One region of the Bacillus sp. C-3-6 genome, then DNA from elsewhere that is predicted to be linked to it. Evidence: riboswitches for the same ligand, from Rfam matches in the RefSeq annotation. Region 1 holds a riboswitch; the other holds the start of a gene.
What was found. Region 1 has a riboswitch for cyclic di-AMP ahead of ACW0JX_RS03970 (hypothetical protein). Riboswitches for the same ligand answer to the same signal wherever they lie in the genome.
Positions count from the first base shown of each region.

Region 2: it holds a riboswitch for cyclic di-AMP, as region 1 does, so the genes downstream of both, ACW0JX_RS09230 (APC family permease) here and ACW0JX_RS03970 (hypothetical protein) in region 1, are expected to answer to the same signal.

Region 1 covers NZ_CM137247.1:773,775-786,068, reverse strand. The annotation lists gene kdpB (potassium-transporting ATPase subunit KdpB) at 1-1,992, opposite strand, end outside; gene kdpA (potassium-transporting ATPase subunit KdpA) at 2,006-3,673, opposite strand; gene kdpF (K(+)-transporting ATPase subunit F) at 3,693-3,770, opposite strand; gene ACW0JX_RS03985 (SipW-dependent-type signal peptide-containing protein) at 3,770-3,874, opposite strand; cyclic di-AMP (ydaO/yuaA leader) riboswitch at 3,971-4,116, opposite strand; gene ACW0JX_RS03980 (hypothetical protein) at 4,251-4,373, opposite strand; gene ACW0JX_RS03975 (hypothetical protein) at 4,377-4,610, opposite strand; gene ACW0JX_RS03970 (hypothetical protein) at 4,624-5,010, opposite strand; cyclic di-AMP (ydaO/yuaA leader) riboswitch at 5,104-5,251, opposite strand; gene thiD (bifunctional hydroxymethylpyrimidine kinase/phosphomethylpyrimidine kinase) at 5,337-6,149, opposite strand; gene thiF (thiazole biosynthesis adenylyltransferase ThiF) at 6,165-7,184, opposite strand; gene thiG (thiazole synthase) at 7,177-7,947, opposite strand; gene thiS (sulfur carrier protein ThiS) at 7,950-8,153, opposite strand; gene thiO (glycine oxidase ThiO) at 8,169-9,278, opposite strand; gene tenI (thiazole tautomerase TenI) at 9,271-9,891, opposite strand; gene ACW0JX_RS03935 (ABC transporter substrate-binding protein) at 9,902-10,903, opposite strand; gene ACW0JX_RS03930 (ABC transporter permease) at 10,900-11,652, opposite strand; gene ACW0JX_RS03925 (ABC transporter ATP-binding protein) at 11,652-12,294, opposite strand, start outside.
Region 2 covers NZ_CM137247.1:1,771,681-1,783,974, forward strand. The annotation lists gene ACW0JX_RS09180 (bifunctional S-methyl-5'-thioadenosine deaminase/S-adenosylhomocysteine deaminase) at 1-2, shown strand, start outside; gene ACW0JX_RS09185 (MFS transporter) at 152-1,372, opposite strand; gene ACW0JX_RS09190 (TetR/AcrR family transcriptional regulator) at 1,420-1,995, opposite strand; gene ACW0JX_RS09195 (peptide ABC transporter substrate-binding protein) at 2,376-4,004, shown strand; gene ACW0JX_RS09200 (GNAT family N-acetyltransferase) at 4,056-4,586, opposite strand; gene ACW0JX_RS09205 (Nramp family divalent metal transporter) at 4,788-6,083, opposite strand; gene trhO (oxygen-dependent tRNA uridine(34) hydroxylase TrhO) at 6,562-7,521, shown strand; gene ACW0JX_RS09215 (hypothetical protein) at 7,732-9,207, opposite strand; gene panE (2-dehydropantoate 2-reductase) at 9,383-10,327, shown strand; gene ACW0JX_RS09225 (hypothetical protein) at 10,392-10,520, opposite strand; cyclic di-AMP (ydaO/yuaA leader) riboswitch at 10,660-10,806, shown strand; gene ACW0JX_RS09230 (APC family permease) at 10,951-12,294, shown strand, end outside.

The sequences.
Region 1 (12,294 bases):
TGCATTAGAACTCATCGGTTTATATGCAATACCTTTCATCGCTAACGGAATGAGTAATGGAATAATAACAGCGTTAAATATTAATGCTGATAAAATCGCTGACAGTGGTGATGTTAACTTCATTATGTTTAGTGCTTCCATTTGCGGAATCGCAAGTGTAAACATTGCTGGAATAATTGCAAAATATTTCGCTATATCATTCGCAATACTAAATGTCGTCAATGCACCACGTGTCATTAACAATTGCTTACCAATTCCTACAACCTCAATAATTTTCGTTGGATTCGAGTCTAAATCAATCATATTTGCTGCTTCTTTCGCAGCTGTCGTACCACTATTCATCGCTAATCCAACGTCAGCCTGTGCTAATGCCGGAGCATCATTTGTACCATCACCTGTCATCGCTACAAGTTTCCCTTTATCTTGCTCTGCTTTAATAACCGCAATTTTATCTTCTGGTCTACACTCGGCAACGAATTCATCTACTCCTGCTTCTTTTGCAATCGTTGCTGCTGTTAACGGATTATCACCTGTACACATAACCGTTTTAATCCCCATTTGACGCAACTGTTCAAAACGCTCACGCATACCCGGTTTTACTGTATCCTTTAAATAAATTAAACCGTAAATACGATTATCTACTGCAACTACAAGTGGTGTTCCGCCCTCTTTTGAAATTAAGTCTGCTTTTTGATTTACATCTTTCGGAATTGTTCCACCTTGTGACCCAACCCATTCAATAACAGCACCGACAGCACCTTTTCTCACTTTCGTTCCGTCTTGTAAATCAACACCGCTCATTCTCGTTTCTGCTTTAAACGGAACAAACTCCCCTTGTTCTGCAAGTTCTCTATTATATGATATAGATTTTCCCTGCACATACTCGATAACAGATCGACCTTCTGGCGTTTCATCTAAAACAGAACTAATAGCAGCCCACTTTCCAACTTGCTCAATCGTTTCATTTCCTACAGGCAATAATGTATGAGCCATCCGGTTTCCAAAAGTAATTGTACCTGTTTTATCTAAAATAATTGTATTAATATCGCCCGCAGCTTCTACTGCTTTCCCTGACATCGCTAACACGTTAAATTTTGTCACCCGGTCCATCCCAGCAATACCAATCGCTGATAGCAAACCACCAATTGTCGTTGGAATTAAACATACTAACAATGCTACGAGTACAGCTGTATCAATTTGAAAACCTAAATAATTTGTAAAAATCGGCAACGTCACAACGACGATCAAGAAAATAAGAGTTAAGCTCGTTAATACTGTATTTAAAGCAATCTCATTCGGCGTTTTTTGACGAGCAGCTCCTTCTACTAAAGAAATCATTTTGTCGATAAATGATTCACCAGGATTACTCGTAATGACAATTGTAATTTCATCACTTACGACCATCGTTCCACCTGTTACGGAACAAAAATCACCGCCTGCTTCTTTTATAACAGGAGCTGATTCCCCTGTAATTGCAGATTCATCTACAGATGCTAATCCTTTGATTACTTCGCCATCATTCGGAATCATTTCTCCTTGTTTTACGATAACAACGTCACCTTTTCTAAGATCAGTTGCTGAAACTTGGACAATGTCTCCATTTTCTTTTACAACATTTGCAAACACATCTTTCTTCGACTGCTTTAAAGAATCGGCTTGTGCTTTACCACGGCCTTCTGCTAATGCTTCTGCAAAATTCGCAAATAAAACTGTAAATAATAGAATGAGAGAAACTGTTATATTAAACCATCCTGGTATACTACTAGAACTGCTTGGAAGAAAAGATAAAATGAACGTAATGATAAATCCAATTTCCACAACGAACATAATCGGATTCTTTATCATGACTTTCGGATTCAATTTCGCAACGGATTGTTTCATCGCATGTGTTACGATATCACGATCCATCGTTTTCGCTTGTCTAACTTCATCTTCTACAGCATGTATTTGTGACTTATTTAATTGTTTTTCTTTTACTACTACCGGTCTCATCATTTACCCTCCATTACTTCAATGTAAGAAATTCTGCAATTGGTCCGAGTACTAACATCGGGAAAAATGTTAATGCACCGACAATTACAATCGTTCCGATGAAGATGCCACCAAATAAACTATTATCTGTACGGAACGTTCCAACTGTTTCTGGCACTACCGTTTTTTCTTTCAACGAAGCTGCCACAGCTAGCATCGTAATTAAACTGAAGTAGCGTCCTAAAAACATAACTAAACCAGTCGTAATATTCCAAAACGGTGTATTATCTCCTAATCCTTCAAATCCAGATCCGTTATTCGCAGCTGACGATGTATATTCATATACAACTTGTGTTAAACCGTGGAAACCGGAATGAGAAATAGCATCCGTTCCTAAATTTGTTGAAAGAGCTAATGCCGAAAATCCTAAAATGAGCAATGGATGAAATAAAATCGTGACTGCGATTAATTTCATTTCCTTACCTTCAATCTTTTTACCTAAAAACTCTGGTGTCCGTCCAACCATTAACCCAGATATAAACACCGCGATAATTGCATACATAATAATGTTTACAAAGCCTGCTCCAACTCCGCCATACACTGTATTTAACATCATATTTACGAGGGGAACTAGACCACCAATTGGTGTTAACGTATCATGCATCGTATTAACAGCGCCTGTTTCAGCAGCTGTCGTTACTGTTGCGTATAGTGAAGAAAATACTGTTCCAAATCGTACTTCTTTCCCTTCTGTACTTCCTTGTACATGTTCGATACCCATTCCATTTAATGCCGGGTTCCCGTTTAGTTCAGATGTCGTAATCGTTATAAACCCTAGTAAAAATACCATAAATAGTGACACGAAAAGGATGCGGCCTTGTTTTTTATTTCCGACCATTCGTCCGTACGTAAATGGAAGTGCTGTTGGTAATAACATCATAAGCATCATTTGCAAAATATTACTCATTTGTCCTGGATTTTCGAAAGGATGCGTAGAGTTTGCTCCGAAAAATCCACCGCCGTTATTTCCAAGTTCCTTAATGGAAACGAATGATGCAACAGGTCCGCGTAAAATACTTTGCTTTGCACCTTCAATCGTTTGTGCTGTAACCGCCCCATCTAACGTTTGTGGTACGCCAAGTGCGACAAAAACTAGTGCCGCAATAAATGCGATAGGAAGAAACACTCTCGTTAACGCTCTCGTAAAATCAACGAAAAAGTTACCAAGTTCTTTTCCAGCAAGTCCTCTTATAAAAGCCATAACGAGCGCTAATGTCGTTGCTGGTGCCGCAAACATTAAAAATGTAATTCCGATTAATTGTGATAAATAAGATAAACCATTTTCACCGCTATAATGCTGTAAGTTTGTATCAGCCATAAAACTAATTGCTGTATTAAAAGCGAGCGTAGGCTCCATCCCTTCAATATGCGCTGGATTTAGTGGCAGCACACCTTGTAATCTGAAAATGAAGTATACGACAACGATCATAAATCCATTTAATAAAACTAATGATAATGCGTACTGTTTCCACGTTTGATTGTATGCTTTTACACCCGTAATTTTAAAAATAAGTTTTTCAAAAGGCCCGAATACTTTATCTAACGTTTTGCTACCTTGAAAAGCTTTTTCTAAATAAATCCCCGTTGGCTTTGCTACTAAAATAAACAAGAGCATTGTAATAATGACTGCAACCCAAATCATAATGAATAATTCCCCCTAATTAAAACTTCTCTGGATTTAATAATGCATACACTAAATACACTGTAATTGCTGCGACAATAACCGATAAGACAATCATCATGATTGCTTTCCTTCTTTCACAACTTTATCTGACCAACTTGCAAGACTTGCCATCGATGCAACTAATAAAATAAAAATCCCGACCATTACAACATCTAACATAACGATCCCTCTCTTTTTGTTAAAATTTACCATTTAAATATTAAAAAAGAACACTGAGCTCTACTCAGTGTTCAAAAAATGAACAACAAAAAGTAAACCTCCTCTCTAAACGCTTACGAGGTTAGCTGTCGGATTCGGGCCTAAAGAGTAGCCCTACTTTCAAAACTGAAAGATTCACCCCAAGTGACGATGCACAAAATTGGTTCCCCCGCTCCATTTCTGGAACTCAGCGATTTTAGGTTTTTTTGGAAATTTTATGAATGATTTATGAGAGTAAATATACTCCTCTATATTTCACTTGTAAAGGGCGAAATTGCTGAAAATAATAATATTTACATTCATTTAAACGCTTACATTGAAGATTATTACTATTATTTCATCTATTTTCTTTATTTCTCTTTTCTTTTCTTAAAAATGACCTTTTAAATATGAAATAAAAAGAGCGAATGACATGAAGTGCATAGCTTGTTGCACTCAGCATTCGCTCTTTTTTATTCAACCTTTATTCTCCTCGTAAAAATGCACGTAAATTTCTCCCACGAATATAAACTTGTGTCAATTCTGCATGTAGCTGCTCATACTCAGTAATATCCATCTCTAAATACAAAGCATCTTTTGATGGTAATATAATATATGGCCCTGGAAAAAGGGGATCAATCTGGACCAATTCTTGAACTCGCTCTACCGATACTGCCCAACGATTTGCTATATCTCCAAGTAATAGTACCTTCATCATTTCTTCCCCCGCCCTATTCAAAAAATAAAAAAGAAATATTATCACAATTTGTAAACACGACAAACTTAGCTCCAATTGTTTCATAGAGCCTCGCTGGATATCGTTTATTCCTTGTAACAACAGTAATAGGTGCTTGAAAAGAAAAACGAATGTGTTCTGTGAAGAAACTAACGATTGGAAGCTCATCCCCTAGTAAAATGACCTTCTTAATACACTCACAAATACTAGTAAAATCCTGCTCCTTACTACAACTATAAGTCCAATCAAACCCACAATTCCTAACTTCAGCCGCTACCTCTTCATTTGCTGTAAAAATAACTAACTCATGTTGAAATGCAACTAGATCTCTTAAACTATTTACCTTACTTTCTTCTCCAACACAAATAAGTGTTAGTTCCATGTACCTCATCCTCCTTAGTATAAAAGAAATCAAACATAGATTGATATTCCCCTATACTAATCAGATCGATGAAGTGATGTATCCATCATGGCACCGTCCTCTCTCAAGACGCTTACGAAGTTAGCTGTCGGATTCGGGCTTTGAGAGTAGCCCTACTTTCAAATTTGAAAGATTCACCCCTAGTGACACTGCACAAATTGGTTCCTCCGCTCCATATAATTGGACTCAGCGTTTACAAAAAAATATATTCTGGCTGATATATTACTCCTGTATTTTGAAAAAGTAAACAGAAAAAAAGCCAGTTATAAAACTGGCTTTTCACTTATCTATACACGCGTTCTATTCACTTTATACGCAAAATGATTCGTCGGTCCATGACCACTACCAATATTCAATGGCTCTTCAATTGCTATACTAATAAATCGTTTTGCTTCTTGAACAGCATCTTCAATTGAGTATCCTTTCGCAAGTCCTGCTGTAACCGCTGAAGCAAATGTGCACCCACTTCCGTGCGTTTGCTTTGAAGGAATTCGCTCGCTTCTAAACTCAATAAATTCTTCTCCATCAAAGAGGAAATCAATTACTTCATTACCTTGATATTCTGCATGTCCGCCCTTCATAAGCACATATTTAGCACCTAATTCGTGCAATACTTTTGCAGCTTCCTTACTATCTTCAACATTATGAATCTCCATCCCAGTTAACACTTCTGCTTCTGGAACATTCGGTGTTATAACGGTTGCTACTGGTAATAAATATTCTTTTAATGCATGAACTGCTTCTTGCTGTAATAATGATGCACCGCCTTTTGCGATCATAACGGGATCTAGCACAATATTATTCCAGCCAAATTTTTTAATTTGTTCTGCAACAATTTGAATTATTTCACTACTAAATAACATTCCTAGTTTCACTGCATCTGGTGTTAAATCCGTACCAATTGAATTCAGCTGTTCTGTAATACCTTCTAACGGAACAGGATATACCCCTTGAACGCCAAGCGTGTTTTGAGCAGTAATTGCCGTAATAGCCGTCATTCCGTATACACCAAGCTCTTGGAATGTTTTTAAATCTGCCTGAATTCCAGCACCGCCGCCGCTATCAGACCCTGCAATTGTTAAAGCTTTATTCACTTTCATCCCACTCATCCTTTTCTATCCAAAATAGCGATGATAAATCGTTTTTGCTTCGCTTATATCTTTCGTTCCATGTACGAGCACACGGCCATCTTTAAAGGCGACTAACCTCTTGTCTTCAACAGAAAATGATAGTAAATATGGATTTACATTTAAATCATTCACGCGACCTTCCAGCAACTCTTTATATTGTTCAAAATTCATTTCCTCTTTATGAGGTGGTCTAATTTGAACTGTATTTCGCCCGCATAAAACTGCTGTTTTTGATGTGTTCTCTTTATTTAAATACGGATATAATGCATTCTCTCCGCATGAAGAACAATTATGCTGGCGAAGCTTTTGCACATTCATACATGAATACTCATTCTTCCACATATCAAACGATACAAGCCCATCTCGAAGTGATTCGTAATCTTCTACTAACAGTTTAAGAGCTTCTGTTACTTGATGAGAAACGACAAGAGATACAGCAGGTGATATAATACCCGCTGTATCACATGTTGCCCCGCCAAGCGGAATCGACTGCAATAAACATGATAAACATGGTGTTTTACTAGGAATGATTGTGTAAGAAAGACCGTAACTACCTACACATGCACCGTAAATCCATGGAATAGAATATTTTTGTGCTATATCATTCACAATAAAGCGTATTTCGAAATTATCAGTCGCATCAATAATTACATCAACGTTTGTAACAAGTTCTTCTAGCTCTTCAGCTGTTACATCTTGAACGAGAGCTTTTATTGTTACATCGCTATTAATCTCTTCTAAACGTTTTTTAGCCGCTATAGCTTTTGGGAGATTATTCTTTACGTCGCTCTCTGCATACAATTGTTGTCTTTGCAGATTACTCCAATCTACATAATCACGGTCAACAATTGTTATCTTGCCAACACCCGCTCTTACAAACATCTCTGCATTTGCACTACCTAATGCACCTGCACCGATAATAAGTACATGCTTTTCTCTTATCTTTTGCTGCCCTTCTGCTCCAATTGGAGAAAATAGTTCTTGGCGAGAATATCGATTATTCAACTACGCTCATTCCTTCTAAAGGACTACTTGCAGTTGCACAGCGCTTACGTGCAATACGACCTGCTTCAAATCCTAAACGTCCTGCTTCAATACTTAGTTTCATTGCCTGTGCCATTTTAATAGGATCTTTTGCTCCTGATACAGCTGTATTTAATAACACGCCATCTGCTCCTAATTCCATTGCAAATGCCGCATCAGCTGGGCTACCAATACCGGCATCAACGATAACTGGTACTGCCGCTTGTTCAATAATGAAGCTCAAATTTAATGGATTTACAATACCAAGTCCTGATCCGATTGGAGATGCTCCTGGCATAATCGCATGCACGCCAAGCTCTTGTAATTTACGTGCTAATACAACATCATCAGATGTATACGGAAGTACGATAAATCCTTCTTTCAGTAACATTTCAGATGCCTTTAACGTTTCTACCGGATCCGGTAATAACGTTCTATCATCACCAATAACTTCTACCTTTATCATGTCACAAAGCCCAGAAGCTTTTGCTAATTTTGCAATACGAACAGCCTCTTCAGCGTTTTTTGCCCCTGCTGTATTTGGTAATAACGTATATTTTTTCACATCAAGTTTCTCTAATAAATTAGGTTGCTTTGCATCAAAGATATCCATACGACGTACTGCAAACGTTAAAATTTCAGCTTCAGAAACGTCAATTGCCTTTTGCTGTACGTCAAAATCAGGGAATTTACCTGTTCCTAATAACAGTCTAGAATGAAATGAAAATGGTCCAATGTTTAACATAATCAACCGCCTCCTACGAAAGTTACAATCTCAATTTGGTCTCCATCAAAAACAGATGTATCTGTATGATCATCTTTTTGTAAAATATCTTTATTACGCTCTACTACAACAATTCTGTTATCTAGTTCTAAATGTGTAAGTAGCTCAGCTACTGTTTTTACACTCGCTGGCACTTCAATTTGGTTACCATTAATTTTTAAATTCAAACTTCCATCCCCTTTCTAAACTCTTCTAGAAAGCAATGAATCTAGCAAATAATTCTCTTGCTTTCCTTCTATTAAATCAGCCATATATTGGCCAGAAATAGGACTTAATAAAATACCGTTTCGATAATGGCCCGTGCAAGCATATAAACCTTTTATTTCTTCATGCTCTCCCATATAAGGAGCTTCATGGTTCGATTGTGGTCTTAATCCTGCCCACGTGCTTTCCCATTCTGCTTCTTTTAAAGCTGGCAATATTGTATAAGCACGCTCTAATATAGAAGTTATACTTTCTAGCTGCACAGTTTTATTGAACGTATGGTGCTTCATTGTTGCCCCAATTACGTAACGTCCACCGCGCTTTGGAGTAATGTAAAATCTTTCTTGAAAAATAGGTGCTTTTAAAAGTTGTTTTCTACTTCTTACCGCAACCACTTCTCCTTTAACTGGATATGTCCCCCAATCGTGGTGAAAATAACTGAGTAACTTCGTGCTCCATGAACCTCCTGCAATAACGACTTTCTCACATGTGACAATACCTTCACTTGTAATAACTCCAGTCACTTTATTATTTTCAATACGAATATCAAACACTTCTGTCTGTTCATATATATCAGCACCTGACATTGCCGCAGAATGTGCGAATGCTTTCGTAAGCTCTGGTGCAATAACATGACCGTCTTTCGGATAATATACTGCTCCTATAATAGATTCGGATAGATACGGCTCTTTTTCCCGCACATGGTCTCCCGTTAGAAAATAGGAATCTTCACCTGTTTTTTGCTGCCAATCCATAATTTGAAGAATTCTTTCCTTCTCATCTTCATTTTGAGCAATACGATAAATTCCTTTTTCTTCATATCCAATATCAATACCCGTCTTTTCACGTAAAACTGCTGCAAGTTGTGGAAATATAGCTCGGCTTTCTCTAGCAAGTTCAAATAGCGGATCATACGCATCCCATTCTGCCTGAACACCAAGTAGACCAGCAGCTGCTTTTGAAGCTTCCGATGCAATTCTTTGCTTCTCTACAATCGCTACTTTATGTCCTCTTTCTGCTAGAAAATGTGCAACTGAACTACCAATTACACCACCACCAATAATCGCTACATCATACTTCTCACACATATTTTTCCGCCCACTTTCTTATTGATTCCTTATAAGATTTCGCTTTGCTATACGGGTCACTACTACTTACAATTCCGGACATAACTGCTATACCGCTTACACCGTTAGTAAGGACATCCACTGCGTTTTCTGGAGTAATTCCTCCAATTGCTGTAATCGGTATAGATAAACACCTTGCAATGTCAGAAATTTCTTCAAGCCCTCTCGCTGGCACACCTTTTTTACAATCTGTCGGAAATACATGACCATAAACGAGTGAATCCGCTCCATTTTTAAATGCTACTATCGCTTCATCTAGCGAATGCACAGAATAACCGACATGCAAATACGAAAACTTTTCTTTCACTGACTTTACATCTGTGCTTCGATACCCTAGTTGAACACGAGGAATATTTAATAAAATTGCAATATCAATTCGATCATTTATGACAATTTTAGAAGCCGGAAAGCCTTCCATTAAAAGACTTTCCACACCTTCATATAACTCCTTCGTACTCTTCTCACGCTCACGAATATGCAAATAATCAATCTCACTCTCAATTTGCATCGCTACATTCACTAACTCTTCGAATGGCATATGGCCATTTGAGATTACGTGGAGCTCATTTTTCATATTCATTCGCCTACTTTAAAATATTTTCGAATAGTTCATCGGCTGGAACGGTTTCTTTCGTCATTCCTTTGTCCTTCAGCCATTTATTTTGTTTCTCCCAAGATTCTTTTGAATCTGATAAAAATGGCTCATCTTTCGTTTCCATCTTCTCTAATAAAATTTTCATACTTTCCTTTTCAACTTCTGGCACAAGTGGGAAGTTTTCTTTTTCTTGATGATTTAATAAAATATTCAATGCTTCATCTGGGTTTTTCTTCATGAAATCATAGCCTTTTTTCGTACCACGTAAGAAAGCTTGCAACGCTTCTTTATCTTTTTTCAACGTTTTATCACCTGTTACAAACACAAGTTCATGATAGTTCGGTACTCCGTAATCAGCTGGATTAAAGTAAGCTGGTTCATGGCCTTCATGACGCATAACCGGTACTTCATGATTAATGTATGCCCCTGTTACCGCATCCACTTTTTTCGTAATTAAGGCTGGTACTAAATCAAATCCAACATCAACTACTTTCACTGTATCAGGATTACCACCAGCTTCTTTTACCATCGTTTTTAAATACATCTCACTTAAAGGTGTTCCAGAATATCCTACTGTTTTTCCTTCTAAATCTTTCGGTGATTGAATACCCGCTGATTTCAGCGATACGACATGATTTAATGGTGAACGTACGACAGCCCCAATTGATTTCACTGGAATTTGCTCATTTGCTCTTGCCATAACAACATCTGGCTGATAATACAAGCCAACTGTCACCTTCCCTGCTGCTGCCAATGTTAATGGATCAGTCGGATTAGAAGGGAATTTAATATTTACCTTTACACCTTCTTCTTTAAAGTATCCTTTTTCAATTGCTGCATAAATAAAGCTATGTACCGCATTTGGATACCAATCTAACATGACTGTTATTTCTTTCTCTTTTTTACTTTTTTCTGATGCTGAATTACTTGAACATCCTGTAATCATTGCAATTAATAATGTAAACACAAAGATGCGCTTTAAAAATTTCATGAATGCTTCCTCCAACTAATGAATTTCTTTTCTAATATGGAAATAAGTACGACGAAGAAAATAGCTAATAATGATAACAATACAATGGGTGCAAATACGCCAGCTCCATCTAACTGCGTCATCATTCTCTTACTGAAATATCCAAGTCCAGCTTGTGCACCGAGCCATTCTCCAATTGCTGCTCCGATAACACTAAGCGGAACTGCAATTTTTAAAGCTGAGAAAAAATAAGGAAGAGCAGACGGCAACTTTAATTTAAGAAAAATATCTCTTTTCGTTGCTCCATATGTAACTAAGAGCTCCTCCCATTCTTTTTTTGTACTACGCAGTCCATCATACGTATTGACCGCAATCGGGAAAAACGTAATTAAAACTGTGACAACAACCTTACTCCAAATTGTGTATCCAAACCATAAAACAAATAGCGGAGCAAGCGCAGTAATCGGAATCGTTTGTGAAGCAACTAATAATGGATAAAATGCTCTTTCCATCCATGTACTCGCATTCATTAACATCGCTAGCCCTACACCTAATACGATAGAAATAACAACACCTATTAAAACGACGTATAACGTTGCAGGTAAATGAACCGTAAATAATATGTCTTTTAGTTTCCATATCTTCATTACAATCGCAGACGGTGACGGTAAAATGTACATCTCATCTACAATTCTTGCTCCTATTTCCCACACAGCTAGTAAAATACTAGAAAGTGTAATAGCAGGAACTAATTCTTTCAATCGGTTCATCACACAAGTACCTGCCTTTGTAACATACTAAGAAGCTCATCTTTCAGCGCTAATACTTCCGGTTTATATAAATCTTTTCGTGTTCTGTTATGATCAAGTGGTACAATCCGCTCAGTCAAAGTCGTTATCGGCTGCTGTTCCACTACTAAAACTCGGTTCGAAAGAAATAACGCTTCTTCAACATCATGAGTAATGAATAAAATTGTTTTTTCCCACTCTTGCCATTGTTCAAACAGCCATTCTTGCAAAGAGGCCTTCGTTAAAGCATCTAACGCGCTAAACGGTTCATCTAATAACAATATCTCCCCGCCCGTTAACAAAGTTCGGATAAAAGATACGCGTTGCCTCATACCACCAGATAAATCTTTCGGATGTTTTGTCTCATATCCTTGTAAACCAAATTTATATAACAGTTCCTTTGCCTTTACTTGTGCTTCTTTCTTCTGTACACCTTGGCACTCTAGCGGCAGAGCAGCATTCTCAATAATTGTTCTCCACGGCAAAAGCATATCTTTTTGCGGCATATATCCTACAGGATGGTGCTTTGTTTCTGTCAGTTCTATCTTTCCAGTACTTACCTTCTCTAGGCCTGTAATAAGGCGAAATAAAGTACTTTTCCCACATCCACTCGGTCCGATAATA
Region 2 (12,294 bases), 1.0 Mb from region 1:
AACTTTTTTAGGCTGTGGAGAGAATCTTCTCCACAGCCTATTTCTAATTTGTAAACCTCACTATATTTTTTAAAACTTTGCAACAGAAGTGATAATGCTAACACTACCCAAAAAATTAGATGTTGACGCTAGTTTTAGAGTACATTGATAGTTAGGACATGTATTTATTTTTGGTTTTTAATAAACTTATTGTATTATTGTGTATTAAATGAACTATTAAGGCGATTAAAGGTAAAGCAGCTCCAATGAGTAAAGTTACTTCACTATTAAATTTATAGTAAGTATAACTTCCAATCCATGAACCAAAGGCTCCTCCCAAAAAGAAAATAGTCATATATAATCCATTAAGTCTGTTTCTTATCTCGGGATTCAAACCAAAGATAATTTTTTGACCTAATAATAAATTTCCTGCTACACCAATATCAATGCAGATACCTGAGATAAGAATTAAAATTATGCTAAATAGTGAATGATCTTGAACAAAGAATAATAGTACGATCGATAATAGTACGAGTGCCAATGATACATTAGTCATTGTAAAAATATAACCTTTATCTGCTATTTTACCAATAGTAGGAGTTAATAAAGCTCCAGCAATTGCAACAAAGCCAAATAATGCAATTTCATTATTTGAAAAATGTAATGGCTCTGATCTTAATAAAATTGGAATAGCTGTCCAATAAAGGCTAAATGCAGCAAATAAACATGCGTGATAAAAAGCTCTTTGTTGTAAAGGAGAAGTATTTATTAGTAGCTTTACCATAGAAGTTATTAAATTTGGATATGTCATGTTACTAGTTGAGATAACTTCATAGTTGGGTAAAAATTTTAGAATTAACAGTAATACGGTAACTAGGGTTATTAATGAAAAAAGAAATACCATTCTCCAGCTAAACCACTCTGTTATTCCGATAGATAATGGGCGAGCAATCATAATCCCAATCAATAAACCACTCATCACTTTACCCACATATTTACCTGCCTCTTCAATTGGCACGATTCTCATTGTTAGTGGAACTAACATTTGAGCTGCACAGGCCCCAATGCCAATTATAGTTGTTAATAGTAAAAAAATAATTCCGTTTGTCGAAATTAGCGTACCAATTAATGAAAAAATAGTTAACCCGATAAGAATTCCTATTATTTTCTTACTTTTCAATAAATCAGCCATCGGTACGATAAAAAATAACCCCAATCCATACCCAATTTGTGTCAAAGTAGTGAGCAATCCAGATAAATCAGAAGAAATGTTCAGATCTTTTGCAATGAATTGTACAATTGGTTGTGCATAATAAATATTTGCAGCAAGTGAACCACAACTAATTGCTAAAATAAATATTAGAAAATTTGTCTTTTTAGTCAATTTTATCATTCCTTTCTTTTTGGAACGTTCATTCCGGAATCATTAAAAAAGAAAGACTATAGGTCTGCAATAGTCTTATCTACTAGATGATAGGCTGAATTTTTCTCTTTTTTATATTTAGACATTACATTCAAACTATGATTTAAACTTAATAAAGAATATGCAACTAATTCAGTATCAACCTCTTGTGAAATTTCTCCTTTCTTTTTTCCTTCTTCGATAACTTGCTTAAATACTTTTTCAAGTTCATTAAAATCATTTATGAGTATTTCTTCTATGGCAGGGTCAATTTGTCCAATAAGCAGTGAAGAATTAGTTATCATACAACCTTTTGGAATTTCACCTGAATAACATTTTTCAATATGTTGATAAAAAAAGGATTTAAGTGATGCTTTTGTGTTTATACCACTAAAAAGTAAATTTCTCTTTTGAGAGCCATAATTTTTATAATGTTCCAAAACTAGTTTAAATAGTGCATCCTTATCTCCAAAGCTATCGTAGAGAGTAGATCGACTTATACCCATCGTTTCAATAAGATCTGATATATATGTAGCATCATAACCTTTTTCCCAGAATAAATGCATAGCTTTATTTAAAGCGTGTTCTTTGTTAAAACTAATACTTCTACCCAATTTATAACACCTCCATTCATGTAACTTAGTATAAATATTCCGGAACGATAAGTCCAGAATATTCGTCTTAATTTCCGAAAGTTTCGTAAAATATCCGTAAATGTTAATTTGGTATTGTGGTATTTAGATGCTATAAAATAGAAAGTATGTATTGAAGCGACAATTAAATTCGATTTTATTGAGGAAAAGTTAAGCTCCTATTAGTTTATATGTTTTTTTCGTTAAAAATCGAAAAGATTCCAAGGTAATCCATATCCTTTTAAAAGGATAGCTTTTTTCTTGAACGAATAAATATTCAAAAGAATGTCGCGTCTTTCTGTTAGTATTTCTGCTATAATATATTACGCTTTATAATATTTTATATTTAAGGAGAACAACTCATGAAGCGAAAAAAGAGTCATTTAATGGTAATGGCACTTGTTACATCTTTATTATTAACAGCTTGTAATAATAAAGCGGATAAAAGTGACACAGAGGTTAAAAAACAAGTGTTAAATGTAACAGTATCAGAAGAAATTCCTTCTCTGGACACTGTGAAAACAACAGATGGTACATCAGCACACATTATGCAGAATATATTTGAAGGGTTATATGTATTAAACGATCAAGATCAGCCTACTCCAGCCATAGCAAAATCGTTTAAAAGAAGTGAAGATGGTAAGAAATATACATTTGACTTGCGTAAAGATGCAAAATGGTCAAATGGGGATAATGTAACAGCAAATGATTTTATATTTGCTTGGAAACGTGCAATTAACCCTGAAACAGCCTCTCAATATGCGTCCATGCTCTTTTATGTAAAAAATGCGAAAGAGATCAATAAGGGAACAATGCCTCTTGATGCACTTGGGGTTAAAGCGATAAATAATTATACGTTAGAAGTTGAACTCGAACAGCCAGTTCCGTATTTTTTACAGTTGTTAGCACTACCTATATACTTACCACAGCATGAATCATTTTTGAAAGAACAAGGAAACAATTATGCATTGGAACCTAGTAATCTCATATATAACGGTCCATTTGTATTAGAAAAATGGAAGCATGAACAAGAGTTTCAATTAAAGAAAAATACTACATATTGGGATCGAAAGAAAGTGAAATTAGATGAAATAAACTTTCATATCCTAAAGGATACAATGACAGCTGTAAATTTATATGAAGCCGGAGATTTGGATCGAGTACCTATTAATTCGCAAGTTGTAGACAAGTATAAAGGGAATAAGGAATTACATATGTCGAGTGATCCTGGAATTGCTATGCTTCGTTTTAATGAAAAAAATAACGCGTTAGCAAATAAAAAGGTGCGTCAATCTATTTCATTAGCGTTAAATAAAGATGATTTCGTTGCTCACTTTATTAATAACGGAGCAAAACCTGCAAGTGGACTTGTACCAGTTGGTCATGTAAATGAAGTGACTGGTAAAGATTTTAGAAAAGAAAATGGAGATATTTCCTCATATGATTTGCAAAATGCGAAAAAAATTTGGGAAGAAGCGAAAAAAGAGCTTGGGGTAGAACAAGTAAACCTAGAGTTCTTAACGTTCGAACAAGATAACGCAATACGTATGGCAGAATATATAAAAGGTGATTTAGAGAAGAATTTGCAAGGGTTAACGATACAAATTAAACAACAGCCATTTAAGCAAAAATTACAGTTAGAACAAATAGGTGATTACGATATAACTATGGCAAATTGGGGACCTGACTATAAAGACCCAATTAGTTATTTAGAGTTATTTACGACAGGGAATCCGAATAATAAAATGAATTATTCTAATGTTCGTTACGATGAATTAATAAAGAAAGCGAAAACGGATTTTGTACTAGATACGGAAAAACGATGGGAAGCGTTGCGAGAAGCTGAGCAGGTATTATTAGAAGATGCAGCTGTGGCACCGCTTTATCATATTGGCTCAGCGTATGTACAAAAGGATTATGTAAAAGGGATTGAAAAACATCAATTTGGTGGTATTTATACTTATAAGAATGCTTATATTGCTAATGAATAAATACAAAAAACCTTACTTTTTAAAAGTAAGGTTTTTTACACATAAATTCTATTAAACTGATTTTAATAAAGCGTAAAAATTCGTATCATATGGGATATCATCTTGATACATATAATTTTTTAGAACACCTTCTTTTTCAAAGCCTAATTTTAATAGTACTTTATTGGAAGCTTCATTTTCAAGAAATACAATTGCCCCGATCCGCTTTAAATGAATCGTATGGAAACCGTATGATATAACCTCAGAAACAGCTTCAGTCGCATATCCTTTTCCCCAGTGTTCAGGCAAAAAGGCATAACTTATATTGGCTCGTTTATGCTCAGAAGACCAATCGTGAAAACCAATGGTACCGATGAGTTCTTTCTTGTCTTTTAATTCGATTCCCCATTTTATACCGCTTCTTGCATTGTAGCTCAACTTAAAGTTATGAATGATTTGTTTCACTTGATCAACATCTTGTAACGGTTTTTGGCCATAATAGCGCAGTACATTAGTATTAGAAAAGCATTGTAGTATACGTGGTGCATCTTTTTCGGTAAGTTCTCTTAAAATGAGTCTTTCAGTTTTTAATAAAGGAAACATATTTTCGCTCCTTTTCACATGAAAATAGAATGTATTTGTTATTATATAATTTAATCTGAAAATAAAGATTATTCAAGGCGTAAGGGAATTATTGTCTGGAAATAGATTATATAATTTATCTTAAAAAGAGTTTATAGGATTAATACAAATAATGAATTGAAAAAGGGTATTCCAAATAAAAATTGGAATACCCTTTTTTCATTACCCTACAAATGTTTGATACAGTAAGAAGATATTTAAAACGATAACGAGAGCAGCAATTATCCATGCGATAAATGTTGTTATACGGTGGTTAACGAGTGCACCCATAATCTTTTTATTACTTGTAAACATAATAAGTGGTACAAGTGCAAATGCAATACCGAATGATAAGACGACTTGGCTCATGACTAGAGCGTATGTTGGATTTACACCTAAAGCGATAATTACTAGTGGTGGAATCATTGTAATAAATCGGCGTAAATATAACGGAATATGCATGCGAATGAAACCTTGCATAATAATATCACCCGACATTGTACCGACAGAAGAGCTAGATAGTCCTGCTGATAAAAGTCCAATCCCAAATAATGCAGCCGATACAGGACCTACTAAATTGGTAAATTGAGTGTAAGCAACATCTAAATCTTCAACGTGCAAGCCATTTTTAAAAAATAGTGCAGCTGCTACAATTAACATACTTGCATTAATTGCTCCAGCAATAACCATTGCAATAATAATATCGATAAATTCGAAACGAAAAATCTTTTTCTTTTGTTCGTCAGTTGTTCCGACCACACGGCGTTGTGTTAATGCAGAATGCAAGTATATTGCATGCGGCATAACTGTCGCACCTAAAATCCCTGCTGCAAGTAATATACTGTCTACACCTTGGAATTTTGGAATAAATAGTCCTGAAAGAAGGGGACTTAATTCTGGTTTTGCATAAAAAACTTGAATCCCAAAAGCAATTACTACAATGAAAATCATTCCTGTAATAATAGCTTCTAGTGGACGAAATCCTCTACGTTGAAATTCAAGGATAATAAATGATCCGGCTGCTGTAATTAAAGCGGCAGGTAGCATGGGGATTCCAAATAGTAAGTAAAGCCCCAATGCAGCTCCAATAAATTCCGCTAAATCTGTAGCCATAATAACTAGTTCACCTTGTATCCATAAGCCGATAGACACAGGCTTTGGAAAGTTTTCACGAGCTATTTCGGGTAAATTGTTTCCTGTAGCAATTCCTAATTTAGCTGATAAAGTTTGGATTAATACAGCCATTAAGTTAGAAGCGAGTATAACCCATAATAGTAAATATCCATATTGTGAACCAGCTGCGATATTTGTAGCAAAGTTGCCAGGATCAATATAAGCAACGGACGCGATAAAAGCGGGTCCTAAAAATGGTAACAGTCTTTTCCAGCCTTTTGTTTCTCCACTTAAAGCTAAGTGAGCTGATTGTACAGTTGTACTTTCAGAAGGGAGATGTTTATCTTTTGTTATATCTTTATTCATAGTAGTTTTCCCCTTTAAAATGTTAACTTGATGAAATTATTGTATTTATTCTTACTCATTATTTCAATACATTTAAATATGTTATGTGATAATTTCATTTGAACACGAAAGTTTCCTTAATGCAAATTATATGCCTTTATGCAATGGATGGTGTGATAATGTAAAATGAATTGGGAGTTTATGGTGTGGTGACATGGGGAAACATAGTGAATTAAAGGGCTGTTTTTGAAATTTATGTGAACATAAAGCTGATAATACAGCATATTAATTGATGGAATTGCAATTGTATGATATATAATATATTGGGATTACAACATAACCATAGTGTTATGATGTGTAATCTTGTTTTTTATTTTTGTTAACTGATAGAAAATAGTATAAAGAAAAGAAAATGGGATTCATTTTCTTATTATATATGTTTTGATATGAACGTTAACTTATACATGATTTTAAAAATTAGATAGGTGGTAGAAATACATTGGCAACTACAAAACCATACAGAGTATTACTATATTACATGTACACAACAATTGAAAACCCAGAAGAATTTGCTGCAGAGCATTTAGAATTTTGTAATGCACTTGAATTAAAAGGAAGAATTCTTGTAGCAAAAGAAGGTATTAACGGAACTTGTTCTGGAACTGTAGAGCAAACAGAGAAATACATGGAAGCAATGAATAATGATCCACGTTTTGATGGTATCGTATTTAAAATAGATGAAGAAGAAGGGCATGCATTCAAGAAAATGCACGTACGTCCTCGTCCAGAATTAGTTACACTTCGTCTAGAAGATGACATTAACCCACATGAAATAACTGGGAAGTATTTAGAGCCAAAAGATTTTTATGAGGCAATGAAACAAGAAGATACAGTTATCATTGATGCACGAAATGATTATGAGTTTGATTTAGGACACTTCAAAGGTGCGATTAAACCTGATATCGAATCATTCCGTGAATTACCAGATTGGATTAGAGAAAACAAAGAAACACTTGAAGGTAAAAAGATTTTAACTTACTGTACAGGTGGAATTCGTTGTGAGAAATTCTCTGGTTGGTTAGTTCGTGAAGGTTTTGAAGATGTAAGTCAGCTTCACGGCGGAATTGTAACGTACGGAAAAGATCCAGAAGTACAAGGTGAGCTTTGGGATGGACAATGTTACGTGTTTGATGAGCGTATCGCTGTTCCAGTAAACCAAAAAGAACATGTTATCGTTGGTAAAGATCACTTTACAGGTGAACCATGTGAGCGCTATGTAAACTGTTCAAATCCAGAATGTAATAAGAAAATTTTATGTTCTGAAGAAAACGAAGCGAAATATTTACGTGCATGTTCTCATGAATGTCGTGTAAGTCCACGTAACCGCTACGTAATACAACATGAATTAACGGAAGAGCAAGTAGCTGCTGCATTAGAGAAAATCGAAGCAGGGAAGTAAGCTGAATTCGTATAATAAAAAGGGTACTCCAAGTTTTATTTTGGAGCACCCTTTTTTCATTATACAGTCCTGTCATTTGTCGTTTTTTGTCGGTAAGTCGATATATTTAAAAAATCGCTGATATATTTCGAGTTGCGCTGATATAATCGGAAAATCGCTGATAAAAATTTCACTTACTGCAGCACACCAAGAATTTGAAAATCACCTTCTTTAGTTTTTATCCTCTTTCTCTTTAACGGCAGAAAGTACCGTTTGTTTTACCCAAGCTTTTCTTTGTTTATGCTGTAGACCCCATTGATATAAACTTTGGGCTCCTAAAATAAGTGAAATGACAATGCCGCTAATCGCAATTAATAGAGCGAAAAATTCAAGAGGGGACGATATTTTGTTTGAATCGGTGTTTCTTAAAAGGTCAATCATAGTAAACCCTAACATTTGGCCCACTACAGAGTAGAGCGTTAAAATTAATAATAAAAGGCTATCTTTTTTAGAGGCGACATTTTCTTGATATTTAAACAAACTATCAAGATTTTGTTTCGCGTTTGAGTATAGAACCTCAATATTAAAAAGTTTTCTTAAGCGGAAGAAAATATCTTCACTTTGTGATTGGGATACTAATTCTAAAGAAAAATAATTAGCAGTGAACGAATTGATCGAATAAATTAATTTCTCTATTTCATTAGTATCTTGTTCAATGTTTAGCTCAGCATAGGCGTTTGCCATTTTTAATAAAACAATTTTATGGAATAGGTTTAATAATAAAGCGTAATAAAATTCTCCGTACATTTGACTAGCAAGTTTAGAGATTTCGCGTTCGCCTTCATTTGTTACACATGTAAAAATATGTTCTTCCATAATGAAATAACGATTTGGAGCCCATCTCTGGTAAGCGTGTTTTTTTAAATAGTCATGAATGTAAGGAATGTTATTTGCACTTACATATGGTTTACCATCACTTGTTAATCCGGAAAGACTGGAAGTACGATAAACATCCACTTCATTAAGTTCCATACCTTCTTTTAGTGACAATAAAGTTTGAACGTACATTCTTTGGTCTTCAAAGAAAGGGAAGGTTTGAAAGTATGAACTTCTTAATCTCTTCTTTTCAAAGAAATCAGTTACGCCATGAAATAAATAACCAAAAATGAATTTTTCAACTTGGGAATACTTTTTTCCGTTACATTCAATACAAATAGACTCATTTGTATCAGTTTTAGTTTCAAGTACACGGAAGCGAGCAGCGAATTCGATTGCTTCAGATAAAGTCATGTTTGGAGCAGTGTTTACTTCTCTTCGAATTGTTAAGAAGCCAAGTTCATAAGGACAAAGTGTTACATCAATAGAGTGTATCTTGAATGGGATTGAAATAAGGTTTGTAGTTAAATGTCCAGTTAAGTTAAGGTCCTTTGAATAACGTTGCAAGCCCTTTTGATGCTCTGAATGAGGAAAGAGAATTTTATTTGTAAATGAAAGATAGTATGCTTCCATATTTTGATGTGAAACTTTAAACTCCCCATAATATGTATTTTCATCATCGAGATGATCGAGCCGAAAAGGAAGAAAATCGTTTTTTTGTAAGAAAGGGAACATATTTTGTTCATATCCAGCTTTAAACGAAAACGGGAATATAAATTGGAATATAGCTGTTGCTACACCTTTTTCCTCAATTGATTGTATTGCCTCCATCTACATTGTGTCCTTTCCATATATGCTATAGAAACAACATGCCCAAATTTATTTGAAAATAACCACTCTTTTATACTCAATTGAGAGTGAAAATTCAGCTTATTTAGTAGAGGACATGTATAATGTTATGTATACTAAAAGTTATAAAATTGTATTTTGAAAAGGGGCATGCTGTATGAGGATTTTAGTATTAGGCGCTGGTGGAGTCGGAGGATTTTTTGGTGGCAGATTAGTCGAGAAGGGAGAAGATGTCACGTTTCTTGTTCGTAGTAAACGGAAAAAACAATTAGAGGAAAGAGGACTTGTAATCCGAAGTGTTAACGGGGATTTTTCCTTCCAACCGAAATTAATAACGAAAGAAGAGAGAACTTCTCAATTTGATGTTATTTTATTTTCAACAAAAGCGTATCACTTAAACGAGGCTATTCAAGATTTGAAGCCGTTTGTTGACGATAATACTGTAATCATTCCATTGTTAAATGGTATCGCTCATTTATCACTACTACAAAAAGAATTCGGCGAAGAAAAAGTAATTGGCGGTTTATGCTTTATCGAGACGACGTTAAACGATCAAGGAGAAATTGTACAAACTAGCGCTGCCAACAGACTTGTGTTTGGAGAAATTAAGTCTCAAAATTCAGAGAGAGTAAAGCATATTTCTAAAGCATTTTCAGGTACGAAGTCTAGTTTTGTTTTAAGTGAAAATATTACGCAAGATATGTGGCATAAATATTTATTTATTACTGTAATGTCAGGTGTGACAACGTTAATGCGTGCACCAATTGGACCAATCCGTGAAAGTGAAGGCGGCCGTGATTTTATCCGTAATGTGTTTGAGGAATCTGTACAAATCATGAGAGTATTAGGAGCTCCAGTAAAGGCTAATATTGCCCAGGAACATATGAAAACGATTGATAAAATTTCGTATGATATGAAGTCATCAATGCAACGTGATATGGAAAAGGGTTCGTTTATTGAAGGGAAGCACTTGCAAGGATATTTACTGGATGTAGCAGAGAAATTTTCTATAGCGGCACCATTATTAGAATCTATATATCAAAATTTAAAGGTGTATGAAGAGATGACCTTTAACAAATCTGTAATAGAATTAGATGTATGAAAAAATAAAAAAGATAGCAATATATAAGTGTATTGCTATCTTTTTTATTTTTTTGTATGATAAATTATTTATTTCTTTTCGTTCTATCTGTCAAATTTATTTCCTGTTCACGTTTACCATATAACTGATTAATTTCATTTGCTACTGCATCTAAATATGAATCGGAAAAAATAGGCTTCTTTTCTTTAGACATATGGGTCTCCTTTGCGGATTTTTAATATTCATTATGTATATTTCTCAGCGGATTATGCGCAATCATTTTAATTTTTTTCTTATTAAAAATTTTTGTTTACTTTTTGAAAATAAAGGAGTATTATAATCCACAGTTTCAATTTTCTAAATCGCTGAAACCGCATGGTACGGGGGACCCGTTTTTACGGATTAGTACATAATCCGATGGGGTGAATCCTTGAAAAAGGTAGGGCTACTCATAGGCCCGAATCCGACAGCTAACCTCGTAAGCGTTATATTGAGAAGGAAGGTGGAGCTTGTGCGACAAAAAAAATAATGTCTACAAGTCTATTTCGCTATGGCTTGTAGACATTTTTTGTTTTCTGAAGAAATCGTTTACTGGCTGTAACAAGCAGAAAAGTTCGTACAAAATTATTGGAGAGTGGACAGCATTGGTTTCATCTATTAAAAGATTTTTAATTGGAAGACCGTTAAAATCAACAGAGCTTGGAGAACAAAAGCTTAATAAAACGAAAGCTTTAGCTATTTTATCTTCTGATGCATTGTCATCAGTTGCTTACGGTCCAGAGCAAATTTTAATTGCTTTAGCAGGTGTGGGAGCGATCGCTTATTGGTATTCCATTCCGATCGCTGTTGGGGTATTAGTATTATTGACAGCCCTTATTTTATCTTATCGTCAAATTATTTTTGCTTATCCGCATGGCGGGGGAGCGTATGTTGTATCAAAAGAAAATTTAGGGATGAATCCAGGCTTAATTGCTGGAGGATCTTTATTAGTCGACTATATTTTAACTGTTGCGGTAAGTGTATCTGCAGGTACAGATGCGCTAACATCTGCTTTTCCTAGTTTACATGCACATAATGTAATCATTGCGATTATATTTGTTATATTTATTACGATCTTAAATTTAAGAGGAGTAACGGAATCAGCTTCTGTTTTAGCATATCCTGTTTATTTATTTGTTTTAGCCCTATTTATATTAATTGGTGTAGGCATATATAATATTTTGACTGGTCACGTTTCACCAACTTTACACACGCCGATCGGAACGCCGGTTGCGGGTATTAGTTTGTTTTTACTGTTAAGAGCATTTGCATCAGGTAGTTCTGCTTTAACAGGTGTTGAAGCAATTTCAAATGCAATTCCGAACTTTAAAGATCCTGCGCCAAACAATGCTGCAAAAACATTGCTTGCAATGGGTGCATTACTTGCTGTGTTATTTTCAGGAATTGTATTTTTAGCTTATTATTACGGAGTGACGCCGAGTAAGGAAGTAACAGTTGTTTCTCAAATTGCTGAACAAACATTTGGACGTAATTTCATGTACTATTTCATACAAGGTACAACAGCTTTAATATTAATTCTCGCAGCTAATACAGGCTATTCTGCATTTCCTTTATTAGCGGTTAACCTCGCAAAAGATAAATTCATACCGAGAATGTTTACGATTAGAGGAGACCGTCTAGGTTACTCAAACGGTATTATAATACTTGGAGTTGCTTCGATTATTTTAATTGTAGCTTTCCAAGGACAAACAGAACATTTAATTCCGTTATATGCAGTAGGTGTATTTATTCCATTTACACTTTCTCAAACAGGGATGGTATTAAAGTGGCTTCGTGAAAAACCTGAAGGATGGGCTTTAAAATTAACGGTTAATTTAATTGGTGCAGTTATTAGTTTTATCGTAATGAGCATGTTCTTTTTAACTAAATTTGCACAAGTTTGGTCGATTCTTATTTTCTTACCAGTTATTATCTTCTTATTCCATCGA